DNA from 2 places in the Telluria sp. ZB4P37 genome. Region 2 is predicted to be linked to the other one. Evidence: predicted binding sites of a transcription regulator. Region 2 holds the regulator's gene; the other holds the start of a gene.
The links. The regulator FliA, encoded in region 2, starts transcription of late flagellar genes. The targets are predictions, from matches to a motif close to CTAAAGTTTNNNNNNNNNNNGCCGNTA.

Region 1 (15,897 bases), on a different contig from region 2:
GGCAGCAATGCCGGCGCCCCGGCCCGCATCACCAGCGGCGACGGCTGGCACGACGCCTCGTTCGCAGGCAACGGCAAGATTTTTGTCGACACCTATTCGAGCCCGACCACCCCGCCGCAAGTCTCGATCCGCCGCGCTGACGGTTCGATGGTGGAATGGCTGGAAAAGAACGCGCTCGACGCGAAGCACCCGTATGGCAAGTTCGTCGCCGACCACCTGCCGACCGAATACGGCACGATGAAGGCCAACGACGGCCAGACCCTGCACTATTCAATCATCAAGCCGGCCAATTTCGACGCCACCCGCCGCTACCCGGTCTTCCTGTTCACCTATGGCGGCCCGCACTCGCAGCGCGTGACCCGCACCTGGGGCAATTATTTTGACCAGTACATGGCGCAGCAGGGCTTCGTGGTGTTCCGCCTGGATAACCGCGGATCGAGCCGCCGCGAGCGCGCCTTCACCGACGCCCTCTACAACAACCTCGGCAAGGTCGAGGTGGAAGACCAGCTGACCGGCATCGACTGGCTGGCCAAGCAGAGCTTCGTCGATCCGAAGCGCGTCGGCGTATTCGGCTGGAGCTACGGCGGCTACATGACGCTGCGCCTGCTGGCGGCAGCATCCGACAAGATCGCCATGGGCGTGTCGGTGGCGCCGGTGACCGACTGGGCACTGTACGACACCCACTACACCGAACAGTTCGTCGGCGGCACGCCGAAGTCGGACCCGGAAGCCTACAAGCGCAGCGGCGTGTTCGCCCACCTCGACGGCATGAAGTCGCCCCTGCTCCTGGTGCACGGCATGGCCGACGACAACGTCCTGTTCACCAACACCACGCGCCTGATCGACGAGCTGGTCAAGCGCAACGTGCAGTTCGAACTGATGACCTATCCGGGCGCCAAGCACGGCATCTCGGGCAAGGTCAACCAGCGTCACGTGTATGGAATGATCGAGGCTTTCTTCAAGAAGAATTTGGGTGGCGTGCAGGCGAAGTAAGCCGGCGACACTTGCAGGAAGACCAAGCAGCCGCGCCAACACGCGGCTGTTTTTTTGCCATTTCTTTATTCCGTGTACGCATGCCGATGCCATTCAAACGCCTGCTTCAAACCGCTTTTTACGGGACCAGCACCAGTAGCGCGCCTTGCCTGGCGCCGGTGCGGGCAAGCCTGGAGCGACCCGAGGGCACTCGCCACTACCTGATCGCCACACCAGCCAAGCCGGCAACGGCCAGGCGCGGACTGGTCGTGGTCCTGCATGGCGCCGGCGCCTCGCCCGAACAGGTGCTGGGGATGGCATTTCCACCCTCGCCCCTGTCCGTGTGGCTGGAAATTGCCGCGCGCGAAAACCTGGTGGTGGCAGCGCCCGGTGCGGGCAAAGCCGGCTGGAGCGATTGTTTCGCCAGCGATGTGCGCGTGGCCAGGAAAGACGATGTCGCCTTCATCGCCGCCCTGATCGACCAGGCGATTGCCGAACACGAGGTCGATCCAGGGCGCGTCTATGTGATCGGCGTCTCGCGCGGCGGCCACATGGCCTACCGGGTGGCCACCGAAGTCCCGCACAAGCTGGCGGCATTCTCGGCCGTCCTGGCGTCGATGCCGCCGCCAGGACGTGCCCGGATGCCCGCGGTGCCTGTACCGGCCCTGATCGTGGGATGCACCCTTGACCCCCTGATGCCATATGACGGCGGCAAATACTTCTACACCCTCTGGTTCGCCGATCCGGTGGGCAGCATCGAGGACACCGCGAAGCTGTGGCGCGAGCTGGCCGGCCTGCCGGATGTGCCGGAGGTCCTGCCTGTCGTCGGAGGTAACGCTTGGGACAAGACCCGGGCCACCCGCTTCATGTGGGGAAACGCCGGCGACGGTATGCAGGTGGGCCTCTATAAGATCGAAGGCGGCGGCCACGTGGAGCCGAGCCGGCGCAAGCGCTACCCCGGCTTCATCCAGGCACTGGTCGGCGCACAGAATGCCGATGTCGAGGTCGCGGAAGCCGCGTGGGAATTTTTCAGGGACAAGCGCTCAAGCACAAAAGCCTGAGCCATCAAACAAAACAGCCGCCCTCGGGGCGGCTGTTTCTCATCACGCTCAGAAAAGAGCGTTATGGACGGCGGGTCGTCGTCGTGGTCGTGGTGGTGGTGCGGCCATCGGTCGCATCGTCCAGCGCCTCGCGCACGTCACCCAGCTTCTTCTGGGTCTTGCCTTCGACCTGGTTTGCCAGGCCCTTGGCTTCCTGCTCTGGGCTGTCGATCGCGTCGCCGAATTCTTCCTGAATCTTGCCGCCGATGTCTTTCAGTTTGCCTGCAACTTGGTCTTTGTTCATGGTCTTCTCCTAAAGAAAACATGCCCGGATGGCCATGCGTTGAGACCAGAATACCCCGTCTCTTCACGGCCTTCTGTACGCGTCCGCACATAGCACGGCATCGCGCTGCCGCGCGACATTTTGCTTCTGTGAATGCTAATCTTTTGTCAACGCGGCGCCGCCGCTCACCAGGCTATCGTGATGACCGAACAAGACCAGCAACCCGCCGCCGACCCACCCCAGGCCCAGCGCCGCGTCGCACGCCGCGTCACCATGATCAGCGGCATCGCCGTACTGTTCGTCGCGGGCGTCGCCGCCGTCGTGCTCGCCGCCGATGCCCTGCTGCTGGTATTCGCCTGCATCCTGTGCGCCATCCTGCTGTATAAGCTCAGCGAGATCCTGGCCCGCAAGCTGCACATGAAGCGCAAGCTGGCCCTGGTTGTCGTGGTCGCGCTGCTGGCGGCGATCATCGGCTTCGGCAGCTGGGCGATGGCGCCGCAGATCGCCGAGCAGTCCGGCAAGCTGGCGAAAGAAATCCCGGCCGCCGTCAAGCGCCTGCAAAGCGAAGTGCAGCAGCATCCCTTGCTCAAGCGCGTCGTGGCGGAACTTCCGCCGCCCGAGCAGATCGTCAAGCAGATGGGCAGCATCGTGCCGAATGCGGGCCTGTTCTTCGGCGGTGTCGTCGGCGCCGTGGGCAATGTGATCATCATCCTGTTCGTCGGCATTTACTTTGCCGCGACACCGGAGGTGTACAGCCGCGGCGTCATTCGCCTGGTCCCGCAAAGCAAGCGCAGCCGTGCACGCGAAGTGCAGCAGGAGCTCGGCCATACCTTGTCGAGCTGGCTGATGGGCAAGGCGGCGTCGATGCTGATCGTCGGCGCTGTCACCTCGATCGGCCTGAGCGTGCTCGGCGTGCCACTCGCGCTCATCCTCGGCATCATTGCCGGCCTGCTCGATTTCATTCCCTACCTCGGCCCGATCATGGCCGGCGTGCCGGCCGTGCTGCTGGCGCTGTCGATCAGCCCGGACCTGGCCCTATACACGGTGCTGCTGTTCGTCGGCATCCAGCTGGTCGAAGGCTATGTGCTGCAGCCGCTGATCGAGGCCAAGGCGGTCGACCTGCCGCCGGCGCTGGTGATCGTGATGCAACTGGTCTTCGGCACACTGTTCGGCTTTGCCGGCGTGGCCCTGGCAACGCCGCTGGCGGCCGGCCTCGCGGTGCTGGTCGAGATGCTGTACATCGAAGACGTACTGGGCGACCACGCCAGGAAAAAGCACAAGGCCGGCTAAGCATCCGCCCATGAAAAAGCCGCGCAGTGCGCGGCTTTTTCATGGGGACGGAGGAACTTACCGGTTGCCCTTGACGATGTCTTTCACATCGCCGACCTTTTTCTGCACCTTGCCTTCAGCCTGGTTGGACACGCCTTCACGCTGCTGCTGGCGGTTGCCGGTGGCTTCGCCGACCTTTTCCTGGATCTTGCCGCCAATGTCCTTCGCCTTGCCTTTAACTTGATCCTTGTTCATTGCTTCACCTCAGGTGGTTGTGAACCGAAGTCCTACCATAGGCCTCATGCTTGAAGCACTCTGTGCGCCAGCTAACCCACCGGCTTGCGCCAGACGCTGGCCAGCCAGGGCTGCTGCTCGCGCGGCAAGCCCGACGGACGGTAGTAATGGTGCACGGGAACAAAACCTGCCGCGACCAGGAAGCCTTTCCAGGTTTCGTAATCATAATAGCTGCCGTAGCGCGGGCCGTTCCAGCCTTCGCGGTTGTCGCCGCGCGGGTTCGAGCTGAACAGGACGCCGCCGGGTGTCAAAGCGGTATGAAGGTGCGCGAGCACGCCGGGCAGCTCGGCGCTGGGAACGTGGAACAGCGAGGCGTTGGCGAAGATGCCGTGGAACATCGCTTGCGGCAGGTCGAGGTGCAGGAAATCCTGGCACCAGACCTCGCAGCCGCCATAGGCGCGCGCCATGCTTGCGAAACGTTCGCTGCCGTCGAGGCCAATGGCCTTGTGGCCGAGTTCGGTAAACGTCTTGAGGTCGCGGCCCGGGCCGCAGCCGAGGTCGAGGATCGTGAACGGTGCCGGCGCTTCGATCGCATTCAACAGCGCATCGATGTTCTGGCGCACGTCGTGGTCGATCGTGCCGGCAAAAAAGGCGTCGGCGTTGCGGTCGTAGTGGTCGAGCGTGCGGTGGGAGATGTCGTCGGGAGTCATCGGGGTGCCTGGAAGTGATGACGCATTATCACCGTTTATGCCGTTAATGCCGTTTATCGATTGGCGAGTCGCGCCGCAACCCGTGGCCCGCAACCACAGCACGTCGCCCCGGCGCAGGCCGGGACCCAATTTTGCGTGCGCTGTAGAGCGCGCGTGCGTTTCGACAGGCCAGCCAAACTCGGGTTCCCGCCTGCGCGGGAGCGACGGTCTTGAAGATCCGTATTACCAGACCCGTACGCGCTGTTCCGGCGCCAGATACAGCGCCTGTCCCGGCTGCACGTCGAAGGCCCTGTACCAGGCATCCAGGTTGCGCACGGTATAGGTGCGGTACTGGCCCGGCGAGTGGCTGTCGGTCAGCACCACGCGGCGCATCGATGCTTCGCGCATCTTGCTGCGCCAGCTGCGCGCAAAACCAGTGAAAAACTCGCGGTCCGCTTCCGGTCCGGTGCCCTTTCCGCTCGGAGAGACTTTAAAGGCGTCATAGGCCGCGGCCAGGCCGGCCAGGTCGGACAGGTTCTCGCTCAGCGTCAGCTGGCCATTGACGGCCAGGTCGTCGAACGGCTTGTAGCCGTTGTACTGCTGCACCAGCTTCTGCGAGGCGGTCCGGAAATGCGCCAGGTCTTCCTTGGTCCACCAGTCGCGCAGGCGGCCCTGGGCGTCGAACTGGGCGCCAGTGTCGTCGAAGCTGTGGCTGATCTCGTGGCCGATCACCGAGCCGAGCGCGCCGTAGTTCTGCGCGTCCGACGCCTTCGGGTCATAGAACGGCGCCTGCAGGATCGCGGCCGGGAAGTTCAGCGCGTTCTGCAGCGGCAGGTTGACGGCGTTGACCAGTTGCGGCGGCATGGCCCACTCGGTCTTGTTCGGCTTTTGCTTGAGCTTCGCGAGCTGCCGGGTATAGTGGAATTCCTGGGCGCGCATCACGTTGCCCAGCGCATCCTTGTTTGATACCTGCAGGCCGCCATACGATTTCCAGGTATCCGGATAGCCCACGCCGACATACATCGTGCGCACTTTTTCCTTGGCCTGGGCGCGGGTCGAAGGCGCCATCCAGTCGAGCTTGTCGATGCGGCGGGTGAAGGCATCCTTGATGTTGGCAACCATCTTCTGGATGTGCGCCTTGTTCTCGGCCGGGAAGTATTTGGCGACATACATCTTGCCGACGGCTTCTTCCATCGCGCCATTGGTGGCCGCGAGCGCCCGCTTCCAGCGCGGCGACTGCTGCGGCGAGCCGGTCAGGCCCTTGCCGTAGAACTCGAAACGCAGGTCGGAATAAGGCTTCGGCAGCGTGCCGGCATACTGGTTCAGGCTGTGGAAGGCCAGGTAATCCTTCCAGGTGGCCAGGTCGGTGGCCGCTACCTGCTCGGCGGCGCCCTTGAGCGCGCCCGGATGGTAGGCGATGAAGCGGTCCTGGCCTTCCAGGCGCGCACCCTTCATGAAGGCGTTCCAGTCCATGCCCGGGGCCTTGGCGGCGAAGTCCTTCATGGTCCAGGGGTTGTTGGCTTTCTGGATGTCCGCCGATTCTTCACGGGTGGCGTGGCTTTCGGCCAGCTCGGACTCGAGCGCGAAGATCTTGGCGGCACGCTGGTCCACGTTGTCGTAGCCGGCCAGCTTGAGCATGGCCACGATGTATTGCTGGTATTTGGTGCGCAGCTCGGCCATCTTCGGGCTGGCGTCGAGGTAATAGGCGCGGTCCGGCAGGCCGATGCCGCCCTGCAGGAAATAAGGGACATTGCGCGACGGGTCAGTCAGCCCCTGGTTGATCCACACGCCGAACACATTCGGGGTGCTGAAATTGGTGGCGTTGAGTGGGTCGACGTCGGCGCGCAGGAATTCGCCCAGGGTGCGCGCCAGGCCCGCACGGTCCTTGATCGCATCGATCTTCGCCAGGCGCGGCTTGAGCGAGGCCAGGCCGGCAGCCTCGATCGCGCTTTCATTCATGTAGGCGGTGTAGAAATCGGCCACCTTGCGCGCCTCGGCGCTGGCCGACTTGCTGGCTCCCGCCTCCTCGATCAGCTTGACGATGCGGCCGTTGCTTTCGTCCGCCAGCGCCACCATGGCGCCCCACGAACCGCGGTCCGCCGGGATCTCGGTCTTGGCCATCCACTCGCCATTGGCCCAGGCGTAGAAATCGTCGCCCGGCAGCATGACGGCGGCGGCAGGCTTGGCGGCAGGCGCGGCGCCCTGCCCGGCGGCTTGGGCCGGGACGAATGCGAAGGCGGCACCGCACATGGCCAGGGTGATTGCAGTCCTGATCGGAGTCGAGCTGGTTTTCATAGCTTCCCTTGACTTAGGTTGTGGTGACTTAATTGTGGTGCAAATATTGGAGAGCAGCGCGTACCTGCGGCAGCAGGCGCGCCTTCTGGGCCGCGCGCACGCGCACGCCATTGCCGACGCGCTCGGCTTCGACCACGGCATCGGGGCCGAAGTTCTTGCGCATATAGGCTTCCATCATCTCGGCATGGGCCGGATTGCTGGACGACGACACGATGCTGGCGAACAGGGCGTTGCGGCCCAGGGATTCCATATTGTTCAGCAGCGCGTCGCGGTGCGCAATAGCGAAATTCCAGGTCTGGTCGGGATGCTCGTTGGCGATGCCGCCCACGATAAACGGCACCAGGTCGGGCGGGGTCTGCGGCGAAAGCAGCCACTGCAGGGTGCGCGCAGCCAGCGCCGGGTCCTGGGCTGCGGCGAGCGCGCGGCCGTAGCGGTTGCGCTCCTCGCTGGTCGGGGCATTCGCGGCACGGGCGACCAGGATGTCGTAGGTGGCGGTGTCGGCATAGCGGCCGGCGGTGGCGGTGACGAAGTCGATCATCGAGGGCGGCACCGCGGCCGGGTCTTGCAGCAGCCGCGCAAAGCGGGCGCGGCCCTGCTCGATCGCCACCGGGTCGCCGGCGCGCGCCAGCGAGGTCGCGAGCATGCCGCGCAACTGGGCGTCCTCCGCGGTTTCGCCCGGCTTTTCGTCCCAGCCAAGCTGCTCGAACTTCGGGCGCGCCAAATCGATGAAGAAGCGGCGGATCAGCGCCCGTTCCGGCTCCCCGCGTGCCAGCGAGTCGAGCGTGCGCAGGTGCGACAGGATCGCTTCCCATATCGCCAGGCGCGGCTCCTCGCCATAGCGCCGCACCAGGTTCAGGTAGCCGTCCAGCCCCATGCGGCCGTTCGAGGCCAGGCTCCAGGTATCGGCCAGCAGGCGCAGGCGCGTGCTGTCGGGCAGGCGCGGCGCCTGCTCGGCCAGCGCGCGGAAGCTCTCCGGATCGTAATGCAGGCGGAAATAACCCACGCTGTGTGGATCGACCACCAGCGCGCCCTCGCAGCTGGCCTGGGTGAGCGTGGTGCTCGGGCCGGACAGCAATGTGTACCAGGCCTTGCCGTTGACAGTGCCGACCTGCAGCGGCACGTTCCACAGGCGTTTCTCGACGGCCGGCTCGTCCAGGCGATATTGCTCTTGCGACAGCGTGACCTTGCGCTTGCCGTCTTCGCACACCTGCTCGACCTTGATCAGGGGGAAGCCCGGCTGCGTGGTCCAGTCCGAGGCCAGCCTGGCCACCGGCTTGCCGGAGGCCTTCTCCAGCGCCGCCCACAAGTCGCTTGATGTCGTATTCGAATACTGGTGCTTGGCCATATAGGCGCGCATGCCCTTGCGGAAAGGTTCTTCGCCCAGGTAAGCCTCGAGCATGCGCAGGAAGGCTTCGCCCTTTTCATAGGTGATGGCGTCAAACGCCGCCGCGGCCTGCTCTTCGTTCTCGATCGGGGCCTGGATCGGGTGGGTAGTCTTGCGCGCGTCCAGGTTCATCACGTATTCGCGCTCGGACACGCTGTCCAGGTAGGGACGCCATTCCGGGTGGAAGTGCTGGGTCGCCTTGGACGCCATCCAGGAGGCAAAGCCTTCGTTGAGCCACAGGTTGTCCCACCAGGCCATGGTCACCAGGTTGCCGAACCACTGGTGGGCGACTTCGTGGGCATTGATGTTGAAGGTGAATTTCTTGACCCGCTCCGGACTCTTCTTCGGGTCGTAGAGCAGGGTCGGCTCGTTATAGACCACCGCGCCCCAGTTTTCCATCGCGCCATTGAAGCCGCCGGGAATCGCGATCTGGTCGAGTTTCGGCAGCGGGTACGGGATGCCGAAGTAATGATTAAAGTAGTGCAGCAGGTCGCGCGTGGCGGCCAGCGGAAAGACCGCCGAGCCGAGCTTGCCCTCGGTGGTGACGATGCCGATGTCGACGCCGTCCTGCTTGCCGGCCAAACGTTCCAGTTCGCCTGCCACCAGCACGACCAGGTAGCTTGGCATCTTCGGCGTATTGCCGAAGGAAATGCGCTGCACGCCCCCAAGGAGCGTTTCCTGTTTCTCGATCGGGGTGTTGGAATAGGCCTTGAAATTGCCAGGGACGTCGACCGTCAGCTTGAAGCGGGCCCGGAAGGCCGGCTCGTCCCAGGTCGGCAGCATGCGGCGCGCGTCGCTCGGGGCCATGGTGGTGGCGATCAGCTTCTTGTCCGCCCCGCCCGCCTTGTAGTTGACATAGAACAGGCCGCGTCCCTCGCGGTTGATCTGGCCGCGGAAACGCATGGCCAGTTCGTATTTACCCGGCGCCAGCGGCTTCGGCAGGTCGAAGCGCAGGGTCTGCTGCGCCTTGTCCAGGATGGGAGCCAGCGCGAGTTTGCCGATGCCCTTGCCGGACAGGCTCGCGGCCTCGATTTCCAGGTGGTCGGCATTGAGCATGATGGTCGAGGTCGGGTTCAAGACTTCGATCTCCACCGTTTGCGACCCGCGGAAGCTGTTGCCCGCGACGTCCGGCATGATATGCGCGGCATATTGCAGCGGAATCACGTCTTTCGGCAGCTTGCCCGGCGTCGCCGCGAACGAAAACGGTGCCTCTGCCTGCGCCGTGGCCGCGGTCAGCGCGAACGCGGCCGCCGCAGCGGTGCGCGCCACTAGCATGTCTCTCATAAGTTCTCTCTCGAATCTGTTTTTATTTGATGTCGGCTTCGCGCCGTGGCGCAAGAACCCAGCCTGCAGGGTAAGGAAGCCGCATGCGCCCTGCCCCTGGAATGCGACAGACTGCAAATAACGGGGCCAAACTGCTGAAATCGTGGAATGGCGACCGGCATTCTGGCCCATGCAGGGGCGCTTGACCATGCATGAATGACTACATTCATGGCTGACGAAAAATATTTCAATTATTTTTCGTCGAAACCCTAAAGTTCCGGAAAGCGCATCCGTAAATGGCTTAGATAGCCGGTAATCCAGCCGGCGAACCTTGCCTCGGTGCCAACATGAAATCGAACGACGTTCTCTCGATGTACGAAAACCTCGCTGGCCTGAGTGGCCAGATGAAGAACGCGGCGCAGGCAGGCGAATGGAATGCCTTCGACAAGCTGAACGTGCAGGCAAGCGTGGCCGCCGGTGCCGCCCTCTGCGGTGTGCCGGCACTGGACGGCGCCAAGCGCCAGCGCAAGATCGACCTGCTCAAGCAGCTGATGGCCAACGACCGCGCGATTCGCGACGTGACCGAGCCGTGGATGGGGCAACTGGATCGCGCAATGTGCGCGCATTGATTTAGCAGCGATTCAAGCGAAGGCACCTGCGGGTGCCTTTTTTATTTCCTGCGGCCGCCAGCTTCCGAATTGCCGCGCCTCGCAGGGTGGGCAATTTGTGTACGAGTCCGAATACCGTCCGACGGAGCGAAAGAAGTTTGAACGCGCGGGCGGGAGACCCGCCCGCCCTACTCCTCCAGGTTACTCAACTTCCCCAAACACCGGCGCTGGAAGCTGTTGAGCCCCTCCGCCACCAGCGCATCGTCCTCCGGCAGCATCCCCGCATCGATCAGGATCCGCAGCTTGGCAATATGATCGCCCTGCGCCACCGCCTGCGCCAGGCTGGATCCACCCGGATCGCCTGCCAACGCGATCGCATCGGCCACCTCGTTCGGAAAGTCCCAGTGCGTGGCGATCACCGCCGACAATTGACGGCTGCGCGCCAGCAATTCCGCGCCGAAGGCCGCCGATTTCGGCACCTTCCCGTTCTGGCAGACCCGGTCGGCCAAGCGGAACGCCACGATCAACCCGACGTCCTGCATCAGCCCGGCCAGGCAGGATTCGAAAATGTCCGCCGTCAGCCCCGGCGCCATCAGGCTGGCCGCGACCGCGCACTTCTCGGAATGGTTCCAGACCAGCGGCGCCGCACGCCGCGCGAAACCGGCCTCCTGCATCCGGATCACCGGGCGGAAGGCGACCCTAGCCAGCAGCATGCGCAAGCCGTTCTGGCCCAGCAACATGATGGCGGCGTCCAGGGTCTTGATCGGAGTGATCGGACGGTAATAGGCGCTGTTCGCTTCGCGCAGCACGTCGGCCACCAGCACCACGTCTTCCGCCACCTGGCGCGCCAGCTCGCCGGTCGTCACGCTCTCGTCGCGCAGGCTGCGCAGCAGCTTGGGGATCAGCTCGGGCACGCGCGGCACCAGCTCGGCGGCCACGGCCGGATTCTGCGCCACACTACGGACTTGCTCCAGGATCAGTTGTTCGGTCTCCGCAGGCGCGTCGAAGCCGGCCGGGCCCAGCAGCCAAAGGTAATACAGTTCGTCGGCCCGGGCGGCATCCGGCGGCGCGTCCGGGGCGCCGGCGTCAAGCTGCGCGGCGGCCGCTTCGGCAGCAACCTGGCTGTCGGTGCTGCCCATCAAACGATTGATCCAGTTTTTCATAGTATGCGGCTGTTCCTGTGCCCCGATTGTAGCGCCGTTCAGTGCGCAACAGGAGACCGGCCATGCGCAGCGCATGGCAAAACCGGACGCCGGAAATGACAAAAGCGCCCGCAGGCGCTTCGTTCATACCCGGGCGGGCGCCCAGGCAAGGAATTCGGGAGAGCGAACACCAGGTATCTCCTGGCGTCGCCTCTTGCCGGTTGCATCCGGCGTCCGCTGCCTAAGCTGGCTCACGAACTGCTTCCGGACACAGGCGTTTCTTCAACGTTACCTGTTTTCCGCGCCACGCTATCGGTGGTGGCTGCGACAGGCCTCTGTGCCGTTTGTGATCTAAACGACCACATTTTTAGTATAACGTAAAACTCAAACTTGTGTAGACGAGTCGTGCGCAGCCTCGCGGGCGGGCGGTGCCGGTGTTTTAGCCGGCTTGCCCAGACTGCCCAGCCGCGCCTTCAGGCGCGTCCCGAGGGGAACGGTCGGCTCGACATGGCGTGGGACAGCCTTGCGCTTGGCGGAGCGCTTGCGGCGCATCGCCACGAGCACACCCGCCACCAGCGCCAGCAGACCGGTCATGCCGCCAACCACCAGCAGCCAGGGCGTATCGGCTTCCGGCGGCGCAGGCTCCACCTTTTTCTTCTTCAGCTTGTAGGGCCTGGCTGCCGGCACGACGGCAGCCGGCGCAGCGCCCATCGCAAGCTGCAGCACCTTGACCTTGCCCTCGAGCTGGCCGAGCTGCTCGTTCAGCAGTGCGTTCTTCACGCCCAAGGCCGCGCAGGCGTTCTGCTCTGGCTGGACTTGCGGCGCGCAGGCGGCAGGCGCCGGGGCCGGCGCATGAACCGGCTCCGGCTTGGGAGGTGCGACGGGCACAGGCTTGGGCGGCGCCGCAACGAGAACCGGTTTGGGACGGCTTGGCGCAGGTGCGGGCTTGTCGACCTGCACTGGTTCCACTACCGCGACCTTGGCAGGAGCCGGCTTCACCACCACAGGCGCGGCGACCGCCACCGGCGCCGGCGCCGGATGCGGATCCGGCGACAGCCACAAGGTGGCCAGCCGCACGCCACGCTGCGCCCCGTCGCCAAGCTCCAGGTAGAGATGCAGGTGGGCCGAGTCGACCGGCTTCAAGGACGTGATGTGCAGGAATTGGCGGCCGTCGCGCCGCATGACGGAGAAGGTCAAGGTCGACAGCACCGGCGGCATGATGATGTTGGCGCCGTGGTAGACGTTCGGGCTGGCCAGGCGCACCTGCACGGGCGTGGCGGCGTCTTCCAGCATGGTGAGCTCGATGTCGGCCACCAGCGGCTGGCCAATGAAGGAGCCCACGCGCGGCTCACCGAGCTCGGCCGCCTGGGCGGCGCCGGCCAGCAGCGCGCAACTGAATAACAAGGGAAGCCGGAACGCCATAAGTAGATGCAAAAATGAAGCCTGTTCGTCATTAACGGACATTGCGATAAACTCTTTAATCCCAGCCTTGCATTCGACAGGACATGCCCATGAACAACAGGATTGAAAAGGACAGTTTCGGCCCGATCGAGGTTCCCGCGGATCGCCTCTGGGGTGCCCAGACTCAGCGCTCGCTGCACCATTTCCATATCTCGACCGAACGCATGGCGCCGGAACTGGTCTCTGCCCTGGCCCAGGTCAAGCGCGCCGCCGCGGCCGTCAACCGCTCGCTGGGCAAGCTACCAAGCGACAAGGCCGACGCCATCATCCGCGCCGCCGATGAGGTGCTGGCCGGCCAGCACCCGCAGGAATTCCCGCTGGCCGTCTGGCAGACCGGCTCGGGCACCCAGAGCAACATGAACATGAACGAGGTGCTGGCCAACCGCGGCTCCGAGCTCCTCCAGGGCGAGCGCGGCGAGAAGCGCCTGCTGCACCCGAACGACCACGTCAACATGGGGCAATCGTCGAACGACATCTTCCCCACCGCCATGCACGTGGCGGCGGCGCTGGCCGTGGCGAAAAACATGCTGCCGGCCCTGTCCCAGCTGCGCTCGACGCTGCTGCGCAAGTCGCGCGACTTCGAGGACATCGTCAAGATCGGCCGCACCCACCTGCAGGACGCGACGCCCCTGACGCTCGGACAGGAATTTTCCGGCTATGTCGCCCAGCTGGAGTTCGCGGAAAGCGCGATCCGCTCCACCTTGAGCGGCCTGCTGGCGCTGGCAGCCGGCGGCACGGCGGTAGGCACCGGCCTGAATGCACATCCGGACTTCGCCCCGCGCATCGCCGCCGAGCTGGCTTCGCTCACGGGCCTGTCCTTCAAGACCGCGCCGAACAAGTTCATGGCGCTGGCCGGGCACGACGCGCTGGTCTCCAGCCACGGCGCGCTGAAAACCCTGGCCACGGCCCTGATGAAGATCGCCAACGACGTGCGCTGGATGGCCTCGGGGCCGCGCTCGGGCCTGGGCGAAATCACGATTCCCGAAAACGAGCCGGGCAGCTCGATCATGCCGGGCAAGGTCAATCCCACCCAGTGCGAGGCGCTGACCATGCTGTGCTGCCAGGTATTCGGCAACGATGTGGCGCTCACGGTGGGCGGCTCGCAGGGCAATTTCGAGCTGAACGTGTTCAAGCCGATGATCGCGCACAACTTCCTGCAGAGCGCGCGCATGCTCGCCGACGGCATGCGCTCCTTCGACACCCACTGCGCCCAGGGCATCGAGCCGAACCATGCCCGCATCGCCGAGCTGATGGAAAAATCGCTGATGCTGGTAACCGCGCTGGCGCCGCACATCGGGTATGATCGCGCCGCGCAAATCGCCAAGACCGCGTCGCACGACGGCCTGACCCTGCGCCAGGCCGCATTGCAGTCCGGTTTCGTGGACGAGCAGCAATTCAACCAGTGGATCGTGCCAATCGACATGACCCGGCCGGATGCAATCGAATAATGATCAAGAAGGCGGCCCGGAAGATCCAGGCCGCCTCACCACCCCGAGGAATGTATGCAAAAAATAGTGTTCGATTTGACAGAGGAATTCGTCGAGGTCAACCAGCTGTTCAAGCTGGTCGGCCTGGTCGACAGCGGCGGCGCCGGCAAGCACCTGGTCGCCGGCGGCGGCGTGAAGGTCGACGGCAAGAAGGAATTGCGCAAGACCGCCAAGATCCGCTCTGGCCAGACCGTGACCCTGGGCGACGTGCAGATCCGCGTTCAATAACTGCGCATAATGGCGGGCTTATGTTTGCGCGCTAACAAACAGAACGGGGCTTCCTTGTTTATATTTTAAGTCGTCAGGTATCGACTAATATCAACGGCCAAAGGTGAAGCGATGGAAACCCCGAACCGCTGCGCGCAGTCGCAGTCGCAGGAACAGCTCATCGGAGACTTGCGTCTGGTGATCGAAAACGCGGAAGAACTGCTCAAGAACACCGATCACTACACGAGCGTGCTCTACCAGACTGCGCGTGCCAAGCTGGCGCTGGCCCTGGAAGCCGCGAACGAAGAACTGGCGCGTTTCGAAGACGCCCAGCTCGAGCGCATGATGGCCGCCACCCGCGCCGCCAACGAGCGCTACCAGGACTATTCGGGCGAACAGCGAGTCCTGCGCGCTTTCCACTAAGCTTCATCTTTCAGCAGCGCGGTCTTCAGTCCAGGACGATTGCGGCGACCACGCCGCGCCTGAACCAGGCCTGCAGCATGGCGCCGATGTCCGGGGCCTCACTGCCCTCCCCGCAGGCCAGCATGGCGTCGATCGCCTCGCCGAAGCTGGAGCCTGCCACCAGCCGCTCCAGGGCGGCAGCTTCCGGCACGCACAACTCCACCACCTCCACCTTCCAGCACGGCCGCACCACCAGGGCCACGCATGGCGCATGCACGTTTGATGGCAGGGCCGGCCCATCCGGCTGGTGCGCCTGCCAGAGCGGCACGCTTGCCCACGGGCTACGCAGCAGCGCCACGGAAGGATGCAGAGTGAAGCGGGCGGCCTCGAGCGCTTCCGGCGCGAGCCGGGCCAGCGCATCGATCCCGACCGGCTCCACGTCCGGCGCCAGATGGGCGCGGTGCACGGCCCATTCAAGGCGCGCCATGTCCGGCAGGTAAGGAAAAGGCGCGGCCGGGGCGAAACTGTCGAGGAAATCCGCGAATCGCTGGCCGAAGCCGGCCAGGTCGGGATCGAGTGAAGGAGCGGCCTTGCCGTAGGCGCGCGCCATTCCTTCGAAGAATTCTTCGCCGACGAGCTGGCGCACGACCGGGTAGGCATCCATCAACGCCCGCTCCCAGCCGGCGCCCAGGTTGCCGCGGTAGAGGGCCAGGCGCCCTATTCCGCCCTCGTTCAGCAGCGGCGCAAGGCTGGCTTCCTGCCGGCGGTCGAACAGCGCGTTGCCGAATTGCTGCTGGACGCTGGCAAGCGCCTCGTCGGGGATGCCGGCCTGCCCTGCCCCCTGCGGCAGGAAGGCATGGATGGCCGGCAGTGAGTAGTCTTCTGCAATCCGGTCGGCCTTCGCGGCCTCGGCCAGCAGGACCTCGAGCGGCGGGATATCGGCATCCCATTCGACCAGGGTCGGCACGCGACCGAATCGTTCCAAGGCGGCGCGGTACAGCTCCCAGACGGCATCGCTGACGGCCGCGCCATGGTGGTCGACCAGCGCCAGCGGCGTTGCCAGGTGGCCGGCCAGGTGGATCTCGCCGACGCTCCCCACCGGCAGCGCGGCGATCGCGGCCAGCGCGTCTTCGCCATGGTTGTGCTGGTTGACGTAGAGAT
Region 2 (15,897 bases):
CGCCGTCGATCCCGTGCGCGGCGCGGCGGTGACCAGGAATTTCACGGCGATCCGCGATGCGTTCGAGACCAAGCCCCTGAAGATCGATTGCGGCTGCAACGCCTCGTATTTCGCCTACGTCTACCCGGCCCAGCCCTACACGATCTATGTCTGCAAGGCCTTCTGGACGGCGGCGCTGACCGGCACCGATTCGCGTGGCGGCACCCTGCTCCACGAGCTGAGCCACTTCGACGTCGTGGCCGCCACCGACGATCACGTGTACGGGCAGTCGGGCGCTTCCGACCTGGCGCGAACCGATCCGGGACGAGCAGTCAACAACGCCGATTCGCACGAATACTTCGGGGAGAATACGCCTCAACAACAATGACGAAGGGTAATTGCTAGCACTTGTACATACCAATTTCCAGCGCACGATTGAACATTTTCGGATCTTGTTGACTTTCCACAAATACTGTCACGTTTGGCACGAATCGACTTTACACATACTCATCATTCCGTGATTATTAGTTAGAGTTATTCCTTAGCACCGAAGTAACTCGATAAGGCCAAGGCAAGGCCACATAACTATTTTTCATACGGAGAATGAATATGAGCTGGAATGGCATCGTGAAGTCGGCAGTGGGCGCTGCGGCGCTGATGGTGGCATGTGGCGCGGTTGCGGCGCCGAAGGGCGTCTCGGTCAGCGTTACGCCCGAGAAGAACGCGCTGGGGCAGGACGAAGACGTGATGGTCAGTGTCACCATCACCAACAACTCGGGCGCGCCGCAATATGTGCTCAAGTCGCGTACCCCGTTCGAGGGCGTGGACCATCCGCTGTTCGACATCAAGCGCGACGGCCAGACGGTCCCTTACCTGGGCACCCTGGTCAAGCGCGCCGCGCCGACCCGGTCCGACTACTTCGTGCTCAAGCCGGGCGCCTCGCACACCGTCAAGGTCGAGCTCTCGAGCCTGTACGACATGAGCGTGAGCGGCGACTACCAGATCAGCTACAAGACCAATTCGCCACAGCTGTTCCTGGGCACCGCGGCCGCCGGCGGCGACACCGCGTCGATCGCCTCGGCGCCGGCCTCGGTGTGGATCGACGGGCGCGTCGCGCGCGGCGAGAAATCAAAAGTGGAACTCGACCTCGAAGCCATGAAGGCGCCGTCGCCGACGCCATCCGCCGGCAGCCTCTCGTTTAGTCGCTGCACGACCTCGCAGCAAAGCACCGTGATCTCGGCCATGTCCGCCGGCCTGAACATGGCCACCGACGGCGACGCCTACATGACGCGCGGCGTGATCGGCTCGCGCTACACCAAGTGGTTCGGCGCCGACAACAGCACCCGCGTGGCCACCGTGAAGTCGAACTACGCCGCGATCAAGGACGCGTTTGCGAACAAGCCGGTGACGGTCGACTGCGGCTGCAACAAGACATATTACGCCTATGTGTACCCGACCCAGCCGTACAAGATCTATGTCTGCAAGGCCTTCTGGACCGCGCCAATGACCGGCACCGATTCGAAGGGCGGCACCCTGGTGCATGAAATGAGCCACTTCGACGTGGTCGCCGGCACCGACGACAACGTGTACGGCCAGGCTGGCGCCGCCAACCTGGCGATCACCAATCCTGACCTCGCGGTGCAGAACGCCGACTCGCACGAGTACTTCGGCGAGAACACCCCGGCGCTGAACTAAGCGTTGTAGTCCGGTCCGTCGCGGATCTTCGGAATGGGCGGCTTTGCCGCCCATTTTACGTTTCGCGGCGGCGCTCCCGTCACCGGCTGAAGCTGAAACGCACCGGCGCCGCCGGGCTGTTGTTCACCGCATCGAGCTGCTTCAGGTCGGCCAGCCAGGGGCCGTCGTATCGGATCTCGTAGCTGCCCTTGCCCTTCCTGAAGGCATAGGTCGGCGTGATGTCGATGGTGTTCATGTGTATGGTGTGCGGCGCGACCGGATGGTAATCCCGGGCCGTCAGTGCGCCGCGCTTGACCATCATGCCGGTGTAGTCGAGCGGCTTGCCGGGCCTGGCGCCGCTCATTTCGAGCACCTCGAAGCGGCGGCCGGTGAGTTCGTCTTCGGCGGCTACTTCGCGCGGCACGTAGATGGTGGTCTCGCCATGGTTCTCGACCGTCAGGCGCAGCTTCACCTTGCCGCCGGCGGTCTCGACCTCGAGCTGGTGGCGCACGGTCGCGTCTTTCTCCACGGCGCCCACGGCGCTCACCAGGCCGCCCAGGGCGAGGAAGAGCAGCGGGAGGATTCGTTTGACATGCATTCGTGCTCCTTGAAAGAATATTTCAAACAGACGGCAAAAATGACATTTTATTTCAAAGCTGACGGCAATGGTTCTGGTGTCGTTGCCAGGATCATCACGGCAACGCGCCGGTTGCGCGCCTGGTTGACCGGGCTGTCGTTGCGCGCCACCGGCCGCGTCGAGCCATGCCCGATCGCCGACAGCCGCGGCGCCGAGACCCCGCCCTCGATGAACAGCCGCACCACGCTGGCCGCGCGCACCGCCGACAGTTCCCAGTTCGATGCGTATTGGGGCGTGGCGATCGGCAGGTCGTCGGTATGGCCTTCGACTTCGATCATGTGCGGGTGATTCTTGAGCAGGCCGGCCACTTCGCGCAGCACGTCGCGCGCGTCCGGCTGCAGCACCGCTTCGCCCTGGTCGAACAGCGCACTGGCATTGATCTCGACGCTGATGCCGCGTGCATTCTGGGTCACCCGCACCTGGCCCGATTTCACCAGCGGCAGCAGGGTCGCCGACAGGTCTTTCGCCAGGGTCTCCATGCGCTGGCGCTCGCGCCGCGCGGCTTCGATCCGCTTGCGGTTGACGATGTGCGACAGCGGCAGCGCCGGTTCGACCCGGGTAGCGGCTTGGGGCGCGAGGCTGCGTCCGCCGAAGGCGTCGCCCAGCGCTTCGGACAGCACCGCGTACTTGCCTTCGTTGACGATGGAAATCGCATACATCACGACAAAAAAAGCGAACAGCAGCGTGATGAAATCGGCGTAGGAAATCAGCCAGCGCTCGTGGTGCTCGGCCGAGCCGTTCGAATCGTCGTAGCGTTTGCGCGCCATGCCGCTTAGTGGCGCGCCAGCAGCGACGCCACCCGTTCGTCGACCACGCGGGTGTGGTCGCCGCTGGCGAGGTCGTGGAAGACTTCGGCGAGGATTTCGTACTGCGCCACCTTGTCGCTGACGATGGCTTTCAGTTTATTCCCGACCGGGAAGAAGAACAGGTTGGCCAGCCCGACGCCATACACAGTCGAGACAAAGGCCACCGCGATGCCGGAACCCAGGCGCGACGGGTCGGACAGGTTTTCCATTACGTGGATCAGGCCCAGCACCGCGCCCAGGATGCCGATGGTCGGCGAATAGCCGGCGGCCGATTCCCAGATGCGCGCGGCCTGGCGCTGGGCGAATTCGTAGGCGCTGATTTCGCTCTCGAGCAGGCTGCGGATCTTGTCCGGATTGATGCCGTCCACCACCAGGCGCAGGCCCTTCTGGATGAATTTATCCTGCGTTCCCATGTACTGCTCGAGCGACAGCAGGCCGTCGCGCCGTGCGGTGAGGCTCCACAGCGCGATCTCGCGCGAGAGCTTGTCGCGGCTTGACTTCGGCGGGAAGAACACCCAGCGCAGCATGCGCATGCCGTGCAGGAAGCTGCGGGTCTCGCTTTGCAGCAGCACGGCCCCGAAGGTGCCGACCACCACGATGGCGAAGGCGGCCGGCTGCACCAGCGACGCGAACTTGCCGCCGTCGAGCGTGTGGCCCACCAGGATGCCCGCCAGCGCGAGCACCAGCCCGGCTACGCTGGCCCAGTCCATAATTGCTCCTTGAGCGAGGCACGCAGCCGCGACACCGCCTGGGTGTGCAGCTGCGACACGCGCGATTCACTCACGCCCATCACCGCGCCGATTTCCTTCAGATTGAGTTCTTCCTCGTAGTACAGGCCCATCAGCATCTTCTCGCGCGGCGGCAGCTTGTCGATGGCGTCGATGACGGCCTGGCGGAAGTCGGTGTCGAGCAGCGAGCGCAGCGGATCGGCATCGTCGACCGCATAGCGGTCGAGGAAGCCGGCGCTGCCGCCGTCGCCTTCGTCGTCGTGGAAGTCTTCGTAGTACAGCAGCTGGTGGCCGCCGCCGTCGCCCAGCATGTCCTGGTATTCGGACAGCGGGATTTTCAGGGACTTGGCGATTTCGGATTCGCTGGCCGGGCGCCCCAGGCGCTGCTGCAGCGCTTCCATCGCCGCTTCGACCTTGCGCATATTCTGGCGCGTGCTGCGCGGCATCCAGTCGCTTGAGCGCAGTTCGTCGAGCATGGCGCCGCGGATGCGCAGCACCGCATAGGTCTCGAACTGGGCGCCGTGGTTGTCTTCGTAGCGGTTGATCGCATCGAGCAGGCCGATCATGCCCGCCTGCACCAGGTCATCGACTTCCACGGAAGGCGGCAGCTTGGCCTTCATGTGGTGGGCAAGACGCTTCACCAACGGCATGTGCTCCGTCAGCAAATGGTTCTTGTCCGATATTCCTTTGACCGTGTACATGCGTTGCTTGTCTTCTTTTCTTCTCTAGCAGGTCAGGACCCGAAATGTGCGCCGCCTCCCCGCCCCAGCTGCGGCATCGCGTGCAGCGCGAACTTGCCTGCCAGCTGGCGGAAAGCAACCGATGCACCCGCCAGCGGGAAGGCATCAACCACGGCGCGCCCCAGGCGCGCGGCGCGGTGCAGGTATTCGTCGGCCGGTACCGAGCCCATCGAATTGAGGGTCACCGCCAGGTAGCGTGTTGCCGCGGTAGACATATTATCGTATACAACCTTGGCTTCCGCCTCTGTCGCGCCGGTAACGAGGATGCCGAAAGGACGGCGGCCCAGTTGGTGCGACAAATGCTTGATCAAGGCGTAGGCATTCGTGATCGAGGCGGCCGAGGTCCCGACCTGCACCACGATCTCGGAACTGGCCATCAGCGGCAGCGGCAATTCGCCGTCCGGGCCGAGTTCGGCGTCCACCATCACGATGCCGGCCTGCTTGACCAGCACGTCGAAGGTCTTGGCCAGGCGGCGCGCATCGTCCGCGCGCTGCGGGGTGCCCAGCGAGGCCACCGAAAAGCCCTGCGGCACGGCGTGCAGGACCTGGTTCAGGCCGCACTCCTGGCGCGCCACGTTGGCCAGCGCGGCGGCGCGGCTGATGCCCAGGCGGCGGGCGACGCCGTACTCGCGCTCGCAGGCGTCCACGATCAAGACGTCGTTGCCGGTCTGGGCCAGCGAGGCGCCCAGGTTGACGAGCATGGCGCCCTTGTCGTCTTCAGGGGTGGCGGAAAGAAAAGTGACGATGCGCGGGCGCGGGCCCTGCAGCATCCGGCGCAGGCCTTCGGCCTGGTCGAAATCGAAACTAGCCAAGGGACACCTCGCGCAGGCTGCGGTCGTTGTGCAGGTTGCCAGCATTTGCGCCGGCGGCGGCCATCATCAGCGGCAGGTCGGCATCGCTAAAGCCGTTGCCGGCGGCGCGCGAACGGAAGGCGCGGTCGACCAGCATGGCGCGGTCGGCCAAGTGCAGGTCTTCCGGCACGCGCTGGCCGTTCGAGATGTAGTGCAGGTTCAGCTTCTGGCGGATCACGACGTCGAGCACGTTGCCGATCGAAGCGGCTTCATCCAGCTTGGTCATGATGCAGCCGGCCAGGCCGCCGCCCTGGTAGGCGCGCACCACTTCGTTCAGGGTCTCGTTGGTCGAGGTCGCGTTCAGGCACAGCAGGCGCTTCACGTCGGCGCCGGATTCGCTCAGCATGGCTACTTGTTCCGTCACCATCTGGTCGCGCTGCGACATGCCGATGGTGTCGATCAGCACGGTGTGCTTGTTCTTGAGTTCTTTCAAAGCAATCCGCAGGTCGGCTTCGTCCTTCACCGAGTGCACCATCACGCCCAGGATCTTGCCGTAGATGCGCAGCTGCTCGTGGCCGCCGATACGGTAGGCATCGGTGGTGATCAGCGCCAGCTTGTCGGCGCCGTGGCGCATCACGCAACGCGCCGCCAGTTTTGCGGTGGTGGTGGTCTTGCCGACGCCGGTCGGGCCGACCAGGGCGAACACGCCGCCGCGCGACAGCAAATCGTCTTCGTTGGCGATGGTGGTCAGGTTACGGGCCAGCACCGTCTTGATCCAGCGGAGGGCTTCGGCCGCGTCTTTCGTGGCCGGCATCTTGTCGATCAGGTAGCGCGCCAGCGTCGCCGAGAAACCGGCGGCCAGCATTTCGCGCAGCACGGCGTTCTTTTGCGGCTCGCGCTGCGAGCTGGCATTCCACGACAGCTCGGCCAACTGGGTTTCCATCATGCCGCGCATGGCGCGGATTTCATTCATCATGCCGCTCATTTCGAGCGTGGCCGATTCCTTGGCCTGGGCGATGGCGGCGCTCATCATCGAGCTCATGGCGGCCATGTCGATGGTGGAGGCCTGGGCCGGGGCGCGGCGGTTTTCGTAGGTCGGCGGGATGTCTTCGGCGACAGGGGCTGCGCGGCGTTCCACATAGGGCTGGCCCGCGAACGGGTCCATCTGCGGCTGGGCGGCGGCGCGCGCTGCGGCCTGGCGTGGTTCGGGAGCGGTGAAGGCGGGAGCGAAGGCGGCCGGGGCGCGGGCGAAGACCGGTTCCGGGTCGAAGTCGTTGTCGAAGGCGCCGAACTGCGGCTGCGCTTCTTCGATGCTCGGGGAGGACAGCGAGGCGACGTCGTCGTTGTCCAGCGCCAGGATCTCGACCACGCCGTCGACCGGACGGTTGGACAGGATGACCGCGTCAGGACCGAGCGCCTCGCGCACCTTGCGCAAGGCGTCACGGGAGGTAGCCGCTGTAAATTTCTTCACGTTCATCGTTGTTCTCCGCACTTCACTGTACTGTTCTATGTCTTCTGCAGGCGAAACCGCCCGTCCATGGTTCGTATTATTGGCGATGCCGTGGAGAAACCATCGGGGGAGTAACGAGGGGAAAAGGGCCTATTTCAAATGGCGGGGGTGTACAGCGGATGCTTCGTCGGGAGACGAATGCTGCGGGTGGCGGTCGACGGGTTTTGCCGAAGGCGCTGGAGAGGCCTTGTTCGCGCCACCAGCCAACGTCACCTCCCCCCCGCAGGCGGGGACGACGGTTTCGCAGATCGATGAATGAAACGACGCATGTAGCAAGCGAACCCAGGGAGAACAACCCACACGGCGCTCCCTCCCCTTACATAGGCACCCCGACCAGACTGGTCACCCGGATCGTCTTGGTCTCCGGAATCTCGTTATGCGACAGCACCTTCAGCTGCGGCACCGCGCGGCGCAGGAAACGCGACAGCAGGACGCGCAGCGGGGCCGGCACCAAGAGCACGGGGCTCAAGCCCAACTCTTCCTGCTGCTGGGCCGCATTGGCCGCCTGCTGGGCGATGGTGTCGGCCAGGCCCGGCTCGATGCCGGCGCCGTCGCCGCCCGTGCCCATGGCCTGCATCAGCAAGCGCTCGAGGCGGTTGTCGAGGGTCATCACCGACAATTCGTTCATGCCCGGGAACAGCTGCTGCACGATGGCGCGGCCCAGCGCCACCCGCACCATGGCGGTCAGCTCGTTCGGGTCTTGCGTCTGGGTCGCATATTCCGACAAGGCTTCGATGATGGTGCGCATATCGCGGATGTGCACGCCTTCCTGCAGCAGGTTCTGCAGCACTTTCTGCAGGGTCGACAGCGAGACGATCTTCGGCACCAGGTCTTCCACCAGCTTCGGACTCGCCTTGCCCAGGTGATCGAGCAGGTCCTGGATTTCCATGCGGCCCAGCAGTTCCGAGGCGTGGGTCGTGATCAGGTGGTTCAGGTGGGTCGCCACCACGGTGCCGGCGTCGACCACGGTATAGCCCATGCTCTGCGCTTCGTCGCGCAGGCTGGCGTCGATCCAGGTGGCCGGCAAGCCAAAAGCCGGATCGACCGTCACCAGGCCCGGCAGCGCGCCGCTGGCCATGCCCGGGTTGATCGCCAGGAATTGGCCGTTCATCGCTTCGCCAGTGCCCACTTCCACGCCCTTGAGCGTGATGCGGTAGGCAGAAGGCTTGAGTTCCAGGTTGTCGCGGATGTGCACGGGCGGCGCCAGGAAGCCGACTTCCTGGGCGAATTTCTTGCGGATGCCCTTGATACGCTTGAGCAGCTCGCCGCCCTGTGTCTTGTCCACCAGCGGAATCAGGCGGTAGCCCACTTCCAGGCCGAGGGTGTCGACCGCCATGACGTCCTGCCAGGTCGCTTCTTCGGATTCGGCCGGGGCAGCCGCGCCACCGGTGCCGGCTGCCGCAGCCTCAAGCGCCGCAGCCGCTTCCTGGGCCGGCGCCTCCCTGCGGCGCTTGGCGATCATATAGCCGCCACCAATCAGGGCGCCGCCCAGCAGCAGGAACACCAGGTTCGGCATGCCCGGGATCAGGCCCAGCGCGAGGATGATGCCGCCGGTGATGTAGAGCGCTTCCGGTCGGGCGAACAGCTGGGTGGTCAACTGGGTGCTGATGTCTTCGTCGCTGGCCACGCGCGAGACCACCATACCGGCCGCGATCGAGATGATCAGCGAAGGCAGCTGGGCCACCAGGCCGTCACCGATGGCCAGCAGCGTGTAGACCTCGGCCGCTTTGGCGAATTCCATGTCGTGCTGGACGATACCGATGATCAGGCCGCCGATGACGTTGATCAGGGTGATCATGATGCCGGCCACGGCGTCGCCCTTGACGTATTTGGACGCACCGTCCATCGCGCCGTAGAACTCGGCCTCTTGCGCGACTTCGTTGCGGCGCCTGCGGGCATCGGCTTCGCCGATCAGGCCGGCGTTCAGGTCGGCGTCGATCGCCATCTGCTTGCCCGGCATCGCGTCCAGGGCGAAGCGCGCGCCGACTTCGGCGATGCGTCCCGCACCCTTGGTCACGACCGAGAAGTTAATGATGGTCAGGATGATGAACACGACGATACCGACCGTGTAGTTACCGCCGATCAGGAAGTGGCCGAAGGCCTCGATGACCTTGCCGGCCGCGGCGCCGCCGGTATGGCCTTCGGTCAGGACGATACGGGTCGAAGCCACATTGAGCGACAGGCGCAACATCGTGGAGACCAGCAGGATGGCCGGGAAGGCCATGAAGTCGAGCGGCTTGACCGTGTACAGCGCGGTCAGCAGGACGATGACGGACAGCGCGATGTTAAAGGAGAAGAACACATCGAGGATGAAGGCCGGCAGCGGCAGGATCATCATCGCCAGCAGGACGATGATGAGCAGCGGCGCGGCCAGCGCGTTGCCGCCCCTGGCGCCGAGGCCGTTCATCCATGCCGGCAGTCTGATGCTGTTCATTATTGGGTTGCTCCGTTATTCAGGCTGCCCGGACCTTTGTAGGCCGGATCGTTCGGGTCCATCTCTGCCGGCACCGCCAGTTTGGTCGGGCGATCCGGGTAATTGCCGTCGCCGGTCTTGTAGGCGCGCAGCTGGTAGACATAAGCGAGCACTTCGGCCACGGCCGAGAACAGCTTTTCCGGGATCTCTTCGTCGATGTCGGTGTGCTTGTACAGCGCACGGGCCAGGGCCGGGGCTTCCAGCAGCGTCACCTTGTGTTCGGCGCCGAGCTCGCGGATCTTGGCCGCGACGTCGTCGATACCCTTGGCCACCACGCGCGGCGCACCCTTCTGGCCGTCGGCATACTTCAGCGCCACCGCATAGTGGGTCGGGTTGGTGACGATCACATCAGCAGTAGGCACATTCTGCATCATCCGGCCGCGCGCCATTTCGCGCTGGAGCTGGCGAATCCTGCCCTTCATCTGCGGATTGCCGTCCGATTCCTTGGATTCCTGGATCACTTCCTGGCGCGTCATCTTCAGCTTGTCGTTGTAGTGCCACAGCTGCCACGGTCCGTCGATGGCCGCGATCAGGCCCAGTGCGCCGGTAATGAACAGGAAGGCCTTGGCCATCAGCTCGCCCACGTGGGCGCTGCCGGCGTTCAGCGGCTCGACCGCCAGGCCGAGGAAGGCTTCCTTCTGGCCATTGATGACGACCCAGGCCACGGCGCCGACCACCAGGGTCTTGGCGATGGCCTTGAGCAGCTCGATCAGGGCATTGGTGGAAAACATGTTGCCGATGCCCTTGATCGGGTTCAGCTTCATGAAGTTCGGCATGAAAGCCTTGGACGAGAACAGCCAGCCGCCGATCAAGAGCGGCGAGGCCAGCGCGACCAGCATGATCAGGCCGGCCAGCGGCAGGCAGGCGATCAGGACGTCGATCAGGTCATTCGTGATGCGCTGGATCAGGACGTCGGGGTTGTAGATTTGCTCACGGCTCAGGGACAGGCCGGAATGCAGGGTCTGGCCGAGCTTGCCCGCGAGGGTGCCGCCGGTCATGTAGAGGCCGGCGCCGGCGGTCATCAGGACGGTGAAGGTGGCGATTTCGCGCGAGCGGGGAACGTCGCCATCCTCACGGGCTTTTTCAAGCCTCCTGGGTGACGCTGGTTCTGTCTTCTCTGCATCGCTGTCTTCCGACATCCCTGCTCCTGTTAATTACCACCAAGAACAGGATTATCGCAGGTGTTGCCGTACGGCTAGAAGCGAAACAGGGTGTGAAAGACCCTCTATTTGCTGTTATGTGCGTGGAAGCCACTCAGCAGCAAGCTGGGCGAGGACGGACAATTGACGAGCCGGCAAACAATTCCCTCACCCGGGCTCGTTCCCGACCTGGCTGCCCCAGCCCGGCGGCCCTGCCCGCTCCTGCGCGCGCTGGTAGCTGCTGTCGAAAATCGACGCCGCCACCACGGCCAGGTCGCAATCGCCATAATCGACGATGACGTCGCCGGCGTTCGCGCGCAGGGTGCCGCGCCCGCCGGACAATGCAATCTCGATGGTCGCGCTGCTGCGCCAGGCCCACACGGCCTTGTGGCGTTTGACATACGACCCGTTATCACCCGCCTGCAGTGGCGCGACCGGATCGTAGGAGGCGAAAAAGCGTGCCCGCGGGACCGGCCAGCGCTCTTTCTCAATGCCTGACAAAATGGCATCCCCGGCCTGGTAGCGCACCTCGCCCTCGCGGGTCGTGACGCTGCCGTCCCGCTCGGCGAACTCGACGGTAACCGGCAGCGGGCGCTTCACGGCCAGGAAGGCTCCCGGCTGGCCGGCGATGTCGAACGCGCTCATACCAGCTCGAGCGGCTGGTCGGCCATCAGCTCGGCCCATGCATCGTGCTCGGCATACATGGTCGCGGCGGCTTGTACGGCAAGGGCGCGCAGGGCCAACGGATCGCCACTGCCGCGCACGCCTTGGATCAGGCGCTGCAGCATGTCCAGCCGCTGGCACATGCGTCCCGAATTCTTGGCAAGGCGCTGCAATTCCGCCTTGGACGCAATCCCGTGCATGGCGGCGGCAAGCGCCGGAAGGAATGCGGTCAGGAAGAGCGGCCAGCGCGCGCCATGGAGCACATCCGTCGGCAGCAAGGCGCAGTTGGCACGCAGGATGCCGGGCGGCGCATGGCAGTATTCCACGATCATGTGAAAGCCCACCCACAGCACCACCACGCAGAACACGCATGCGATCGCGTCGCGCAGACGGTGGTGGGTCTGCTCGTAGCGGCCCCTGCTGCGCTGGTGATAGGTTTTCTGGTCCTCGATCAAGGCATCCAGGCTGTCCACGAGATCGGCAAACCGCGTCTTGACACAATGCCGGCCCTCCTCGCCCGGTATGCCCGCATCGCGCAGCAGCTGAATCACCAGCCAGTGGAAGGGCTTGTCGAGCACCGGCTGCGGCCTGTGGGTGGCGTCGTATTTCCAGACTCCGCGATGCAGCAGCGGCAGGCTGGCGAGCAGTGGATGCAATAGCGCGCTCAAGCGCAGGGCTTCGGCCGACTGGCGGAAATGCACCCATCGGTCGTGATTGGTCATTTGCCGGTGACGATTACCGTAGACCGTCAAGCCGATCAGCGCCACCAGCAGCAACTCGATCAGCGGCCAGGCATTCCAGGACAGCCATACCTGTCCCGCCACCGCGGCGAATACCGCCAGGCTAGCCGCCAGGTTGACCACCACGACCTGATCGCGATGGCTGTACGCCGCATAGGTCGCCGCCCGGTCGATCCGGTCGAACCATTCCCAGGTCGCGGCGCGCAACCGGCTCTGCTCCACCAGTTTCGCCGGCCCGCGCTGCTCTTGTACCGGGCTGAAAAACTTGACCTTCCAATTGCCGAACAGCGTGAGGAACAGGGTATAGAACATGCCGTGCCAGGTTGCGCGCCGGCCCGGATCGCCGTAGCGAAGCAGCAGCATCGCATCGATCGCCACCGTCTTCTCGAGATTCCAGTAGACAGCGAGCCGTTCCTCCATCCTTGCTTCCAGTGCGGCCGGTTCGACCTGGTCAACAAAGTCGTTGGCGATCCGCCGCACCTGCTCCTCGTCCTTGCCCAGAGTGGTAACGGCCCACTCGTCGAGTCCCCGGGGCCTGAGGATGTGGGTCCCGCCGGCGTCCGCGGCGCTCATGTCGATCCATATGATCGGCGTGTGCCGGCAAATGGCTTCGACCAGGATGCCGTCGCGCTCCGCCGAGTAATCACTCAGCGGAGCGCCATGGCAGAGCACCACCATCGCATCGGCGTAGCCAAGCTTGGCTTCGTCGGCGGCCTCCGCGGCGGTATCCGGGGAGGCACAGGCTTTTTCCATGAGCAGTGCGACACGGTCCGGAGGCAAGCCGCTCTCGGCCCAGGACGGGGCCAGGACATGCCGTTCGCACCCGTATTTTTTTGCAATCTCCGCCGAGCTGGCATCGATGTCGGCGGCGGCGCCGGTGATGAGCCGCAACTGCGCACCTTGCTGCAAGGCCACGTGCTGAAACTTGCGGATGACCTGGTCAAGCACGCCAAGGACGCGCTTCTTGCGGTCCGCATCGTCGGGTAGCCCGGTATCGCGCGCTGCCATCACCCAGACATTGCGGGCTTGCCGCCTGAACGGCGGTGTTGGCTTCTCATCCATCCCTGTACCCGTGCTCATGGGGGAACCGTATGCCGTTCCGCAGTGATTTTCATCACGCCGCCGACCATGCGCAACTGCAGGACTTCGCGCACCCGCCCTTGGCGTTCTGTTTCAGCATTGCTGGCGGTGATATCCACCGTAAAAGCAAGATAGGCAACCTGTCCGTTCTCGGCGAATTCGTGTTCGATTTCACTGCTTATCTGGAAGCGGATGTTCGGCCACGCACTGTACAGGTCCTGCTTGTCCCTGAGCACGAACTGTGCGCCCCGTCCGACGCCGAGGTAGTCCACACCATCGTCGTAGAGCGCGAGGATCTGCCCGATGTTGCGGCGGTTATGGGCGATGACGAACTTGATAGGAAACAGCTGGAGATCATCGATGTTGATCGGCTGCGGTGCAGGCGCCGCCGGCGCATCCGGAACAGCGGGCGGGACGGGATCGGCCTGTGCCTGCGTGGTGGACGGCCCGCTGGTGTTCGCCGGGCCGGTGTCGGAAGCTGCACCGACGCGAGGCGGCGCGGGGGCAGGCGGGGTGCCGGCAGCAGCCTCGCCGCCGGAATTGGCCTGCACCGGCCCGGCCGTGGGCGGCTCCACCACCGGCGCGGGATCCTGCTGGCTGGTTTTCTGTTCCGGTTCGACCTTGCCCGATTCGGACACCAGGCCGACGACCAACAGGAAGAAAAACATCAGCGCCCCACCCAGCGCCACGTGGCGCCACTTGCCCCAGCGCTGGCCGGGAGGAGCTTCATTCCAGCCCCTCGGCGCACCTCCGGCGCCGTTCGGGTAGATCACCGGTTCAGGTACAGCCGGTGGTGGTGGCTGCGGCGGCGCCTGCGGCGGCGTGCGGGGCGCCGACCGCCTGGTCAGCGTGGCAAGGAGTTCCTCATAGCCCTGCTGGTATCCGGCAGTAAAGTCGATGTACTGGATCCGCTTCAGGCGAAATGGTATTTCGCACGGATGCAGCAGGATCGGGACGACCCGTTTCTCCTCGCCGAGGGTGTAATACACCTCATCGAGGACGTTGAACGAATTTACCGAGGCAGGCGACAGCACCACCACCAGGCAGGAACAGCCCTTGAGCGCACCTTCGACCGATTGGTCCCAGCGCGCGCCTTTCGGAATGTCGAGCTGGTCGACCCACAGCTCGACACCGTCCACGCGCAGTGAACTGGCGATTTTGAGGACGAACTCGGCATCGCTGCGTGCGTAACTGAAGAAGACCCTGCCCTGCGCGCCAGGGGGCGCACCGCTTTCGTTGCCGGGTCTGGAAGCTTCATCGCTGCTGTCATGAGACGTCATCGCTGCGCCTGAGATCAAGGCTTACCCTGACAACGATGTCCGACACATCCGCCGCCATGTCGCCCCTCCGCCTTGTCGTGAGCGCCGCTCTACCTGAGTTCGCTAACAGCAGGGTGAAACGCGTGAATTATCACGTTACACTAGGCCTGAAACATGTAGACGCTTTGCGCCACCGCAAACGTACGGTGCCGGGCGCACAAAAAAGCGAGATGCTCGTTGGGATATCCCAGATGCCGCGGACTTCACGGGTCAGCCGGCCAGTTCGGCCACCGCAAACGGCATCCCATGCCTGTCGCGGTTCGACAAGGATGGCGCACTCGCCAGCGGCCAGCGAATCGCCAGCTGTGAGTCGTCCCAGGCAATGCAGCGCTCATGCTCCGGGAAATAATAATCGGTCGATTTGTAGACGAACTCCGCCCCCTCCTCCAGCGCCAGGAAACCATGCGCAAAGCCTGGCGGAATCCACATCTGCCGCTTGTTCTCCGCGCTCAGGATGTTGCCGACCCATTGCCCGAAGGTTGGCGAACTGCGCCGCAGATCCACCGCCACATCGAACACGCTGCCGGCGATCACGCGCACCAGCTTGCCCTGCGGGTGCCGGATCTGATAATGCAGGCCACGCAACACATTGGCCGCCGACTTCGAATGGCTGTCCTGCACGAACTCCACCGGCCGCCCGAGGATCTCTTCGAAGCGGCGCGCGTTGAAGCTCTCGAAAAAGAAACCGCGCTCGTCGCCGAACACGCGCGGCTCGAGCAGCAAGACATCAGCAATAGGCTGGGGCGTGGCAATCATGGGATGACGTTCGGCTCACTCAGCACGCGCATCAGGTACTGGCCGTAGCCGTTGTTCTGCATCGGCGCGGCCAGTTCGGCGAGCTGGGCGGCGCTGATCCAGCCCATGCGGTAAGCGATCTCTTCCGGGCAGGCGACCTTCAGGCCCTGGCGCCGCTCGATGGTGGCGATGAAATGACTGGCGTCGAGCAGCGACTCGTGGGTGCCCGTATCGAGCCAGGCGTAGCCGCGGCGCAGGATCTCGACCTGCAGCCGGCCCAGTTCCATGTAGGTGCGGTTCATGTCGGTGATTTCCAGTTCGCCGCGCGCGGAAGGAGCAAGCGTACGCGCGATCTCGACCGCCTCGCCGTCGTAGAAGTACAGGCCCGTCACCGCATAGTTCGAGCGCGGGGCGCGCGGCTTTTCTTCCAGGCTGATGGCGCGGCCGTCAAGCCCGAACTCCACCACGCCATAACGCTCCGGGTCCTGCACGTGGTAGGCGAATACGCTGGCGTCCTCGCGATCGGACGCGCGGTGCAGCATGTGGTACAGGTCATGGCCATAAAAGATGTTGTCGCCCAAGACCAGCGCCGAGGGGCTGCCGGCCAGGAAGTCCGCGCCGATCAAATAGGCCTGGGCGATGCCGTCCGGGGACGCCTGCACCGCATACGAGATGTCGAGGCCGAAGCGCGAGCCGTCGCCGAGCAGCTGCTCGAAGCGCGGCGTGTCCTGCGGGGTCGAGATGACGAGGATTTCCTGGATCCCGGCCAGCATCAGGGTACTGAGCGGGTAATAAATCATCGGCTTGTCGAACACCGGCATCAGCTGCTTCGACACCGCCAGCGTGGCCGGGTACAGGCGCGTGCCGCTGCCGCCGGCCAGGA

Region 1: a site for FliA is predicted at 9,699-9,725, ahead of AC56K1_RS22375 (flagellar protein FliT). Genes of this name have one in related genera too.

Annotation. Positions count from the first base shown of each region.
Region 1 covers NZ_JCASID010000024.1:18,805-34,701, forward strand. The annotation lists gene AC56K1_RS22335 (S9 family peptidase) at 1-993, shown strand, start outside; gene AC56K1_RS22340 (CE1 family esterase) at 1,080-2,033, shown strand; gene AC56K1_RS22345 (CsbD family protein) at 2,095-2,316, opposite strand; gene AC56K1_RS22350 (AI-2E family transporter) at 2,497-3,585, shown strand; gene AC56K1_RS22355 (CsbD family protein) at 3,643-3,819, opposite strand; gene AC56K1_RS22360 (class I SAM-dependent methyltransferase) at 3,891-4,508, opposite strand; gene AC56K1_RS22365 (M13 family metallopeptidase) at 4,731-6,782, opposite strand; gene AC56K1_RS22370 (M1 family metallopeptidase) at 6,811-9,450, opposite strand; gene AC56K1_RS22375 (flagellar protein FliT) at 9,777-10,058, shown strand; gene AC56K1_RS22380 (HDOD domain-containing protein) at 10,226-11,200, opposite strand; gene AC56K1_RS22385 (FimV/HubP-related protein) at 11,564-12,583, opposite strand; gene fumC (class II fumarate hydratase) at 12,691-14,088, shown strand; gene AC56K1_RS22395 (RNA-binding S4 domain-containing protein) at 14,143-14,355, shown strand; gene AC56K1_RS22400 (DUF883 family protein) at 14,467-14,757, shown strand; gene bufB (MNIO family bufferin maturase) at 14,783-15,897, opposite strand, start outside.
Region 2 covers NZ_JCASID010000013.1:15,668-31,564, reverse strand. The annotation lists gene AC56K1_RS18200 (M35 family metalloendopeptidase) at 1-367, shown strand, start outside; gene AC56K1_RS18195 (M35 family metalloendopeptidase) at 589-1,674, shown strand; gene AC56K1_RS18190 (hypothetical protein) at 1,754-2,251, opposite strand; gene motD (flagellar motor protein MotD) at 2,299-3,057, opposite strand; gene AC56K1_RS18180 (flagellar motor protein) at 3,063-3,806, opposite strand; gene AC56K1_RS18175 (RNA polymerase sigma factor FliA) at 3,788-4,525, opposite strand; gene AC56K1_RS18170 (MinD/ParA family ATP-binding protein) at 4,558-5,376, opposite strand; gene flhF (flagellar biosynthesis GTPase FlhF) at 5,369-6,832, opposite strand; gene flhA (flagellar biosynthesis protein FlhA) at 7,182-9,299, opposite strand; gene flhB (flagellar biosynthesis protein FlhB) at 9,299-10,477, opposite strand; gene AC56K1_RS18150 (PGDYG domain-containing protein) at 10,646-11,122, opposite strand; gene AC56K1_RS18145 (hypothetical protein) at 11,119-12,942, opposite strand; gene AC56K1_RS18140 (TIR domain-containing protein) at 12,957-14,240, opposite strand; gene rfbC (dTDP-4-dehydrorhamnose 3,5-epimerase) at 14,490-15,035, opposite strand; gene rfbA (glucose-1-phosphate thymidylyltransferase RfbA) at 15,032-15,897, opposite strand, start outside.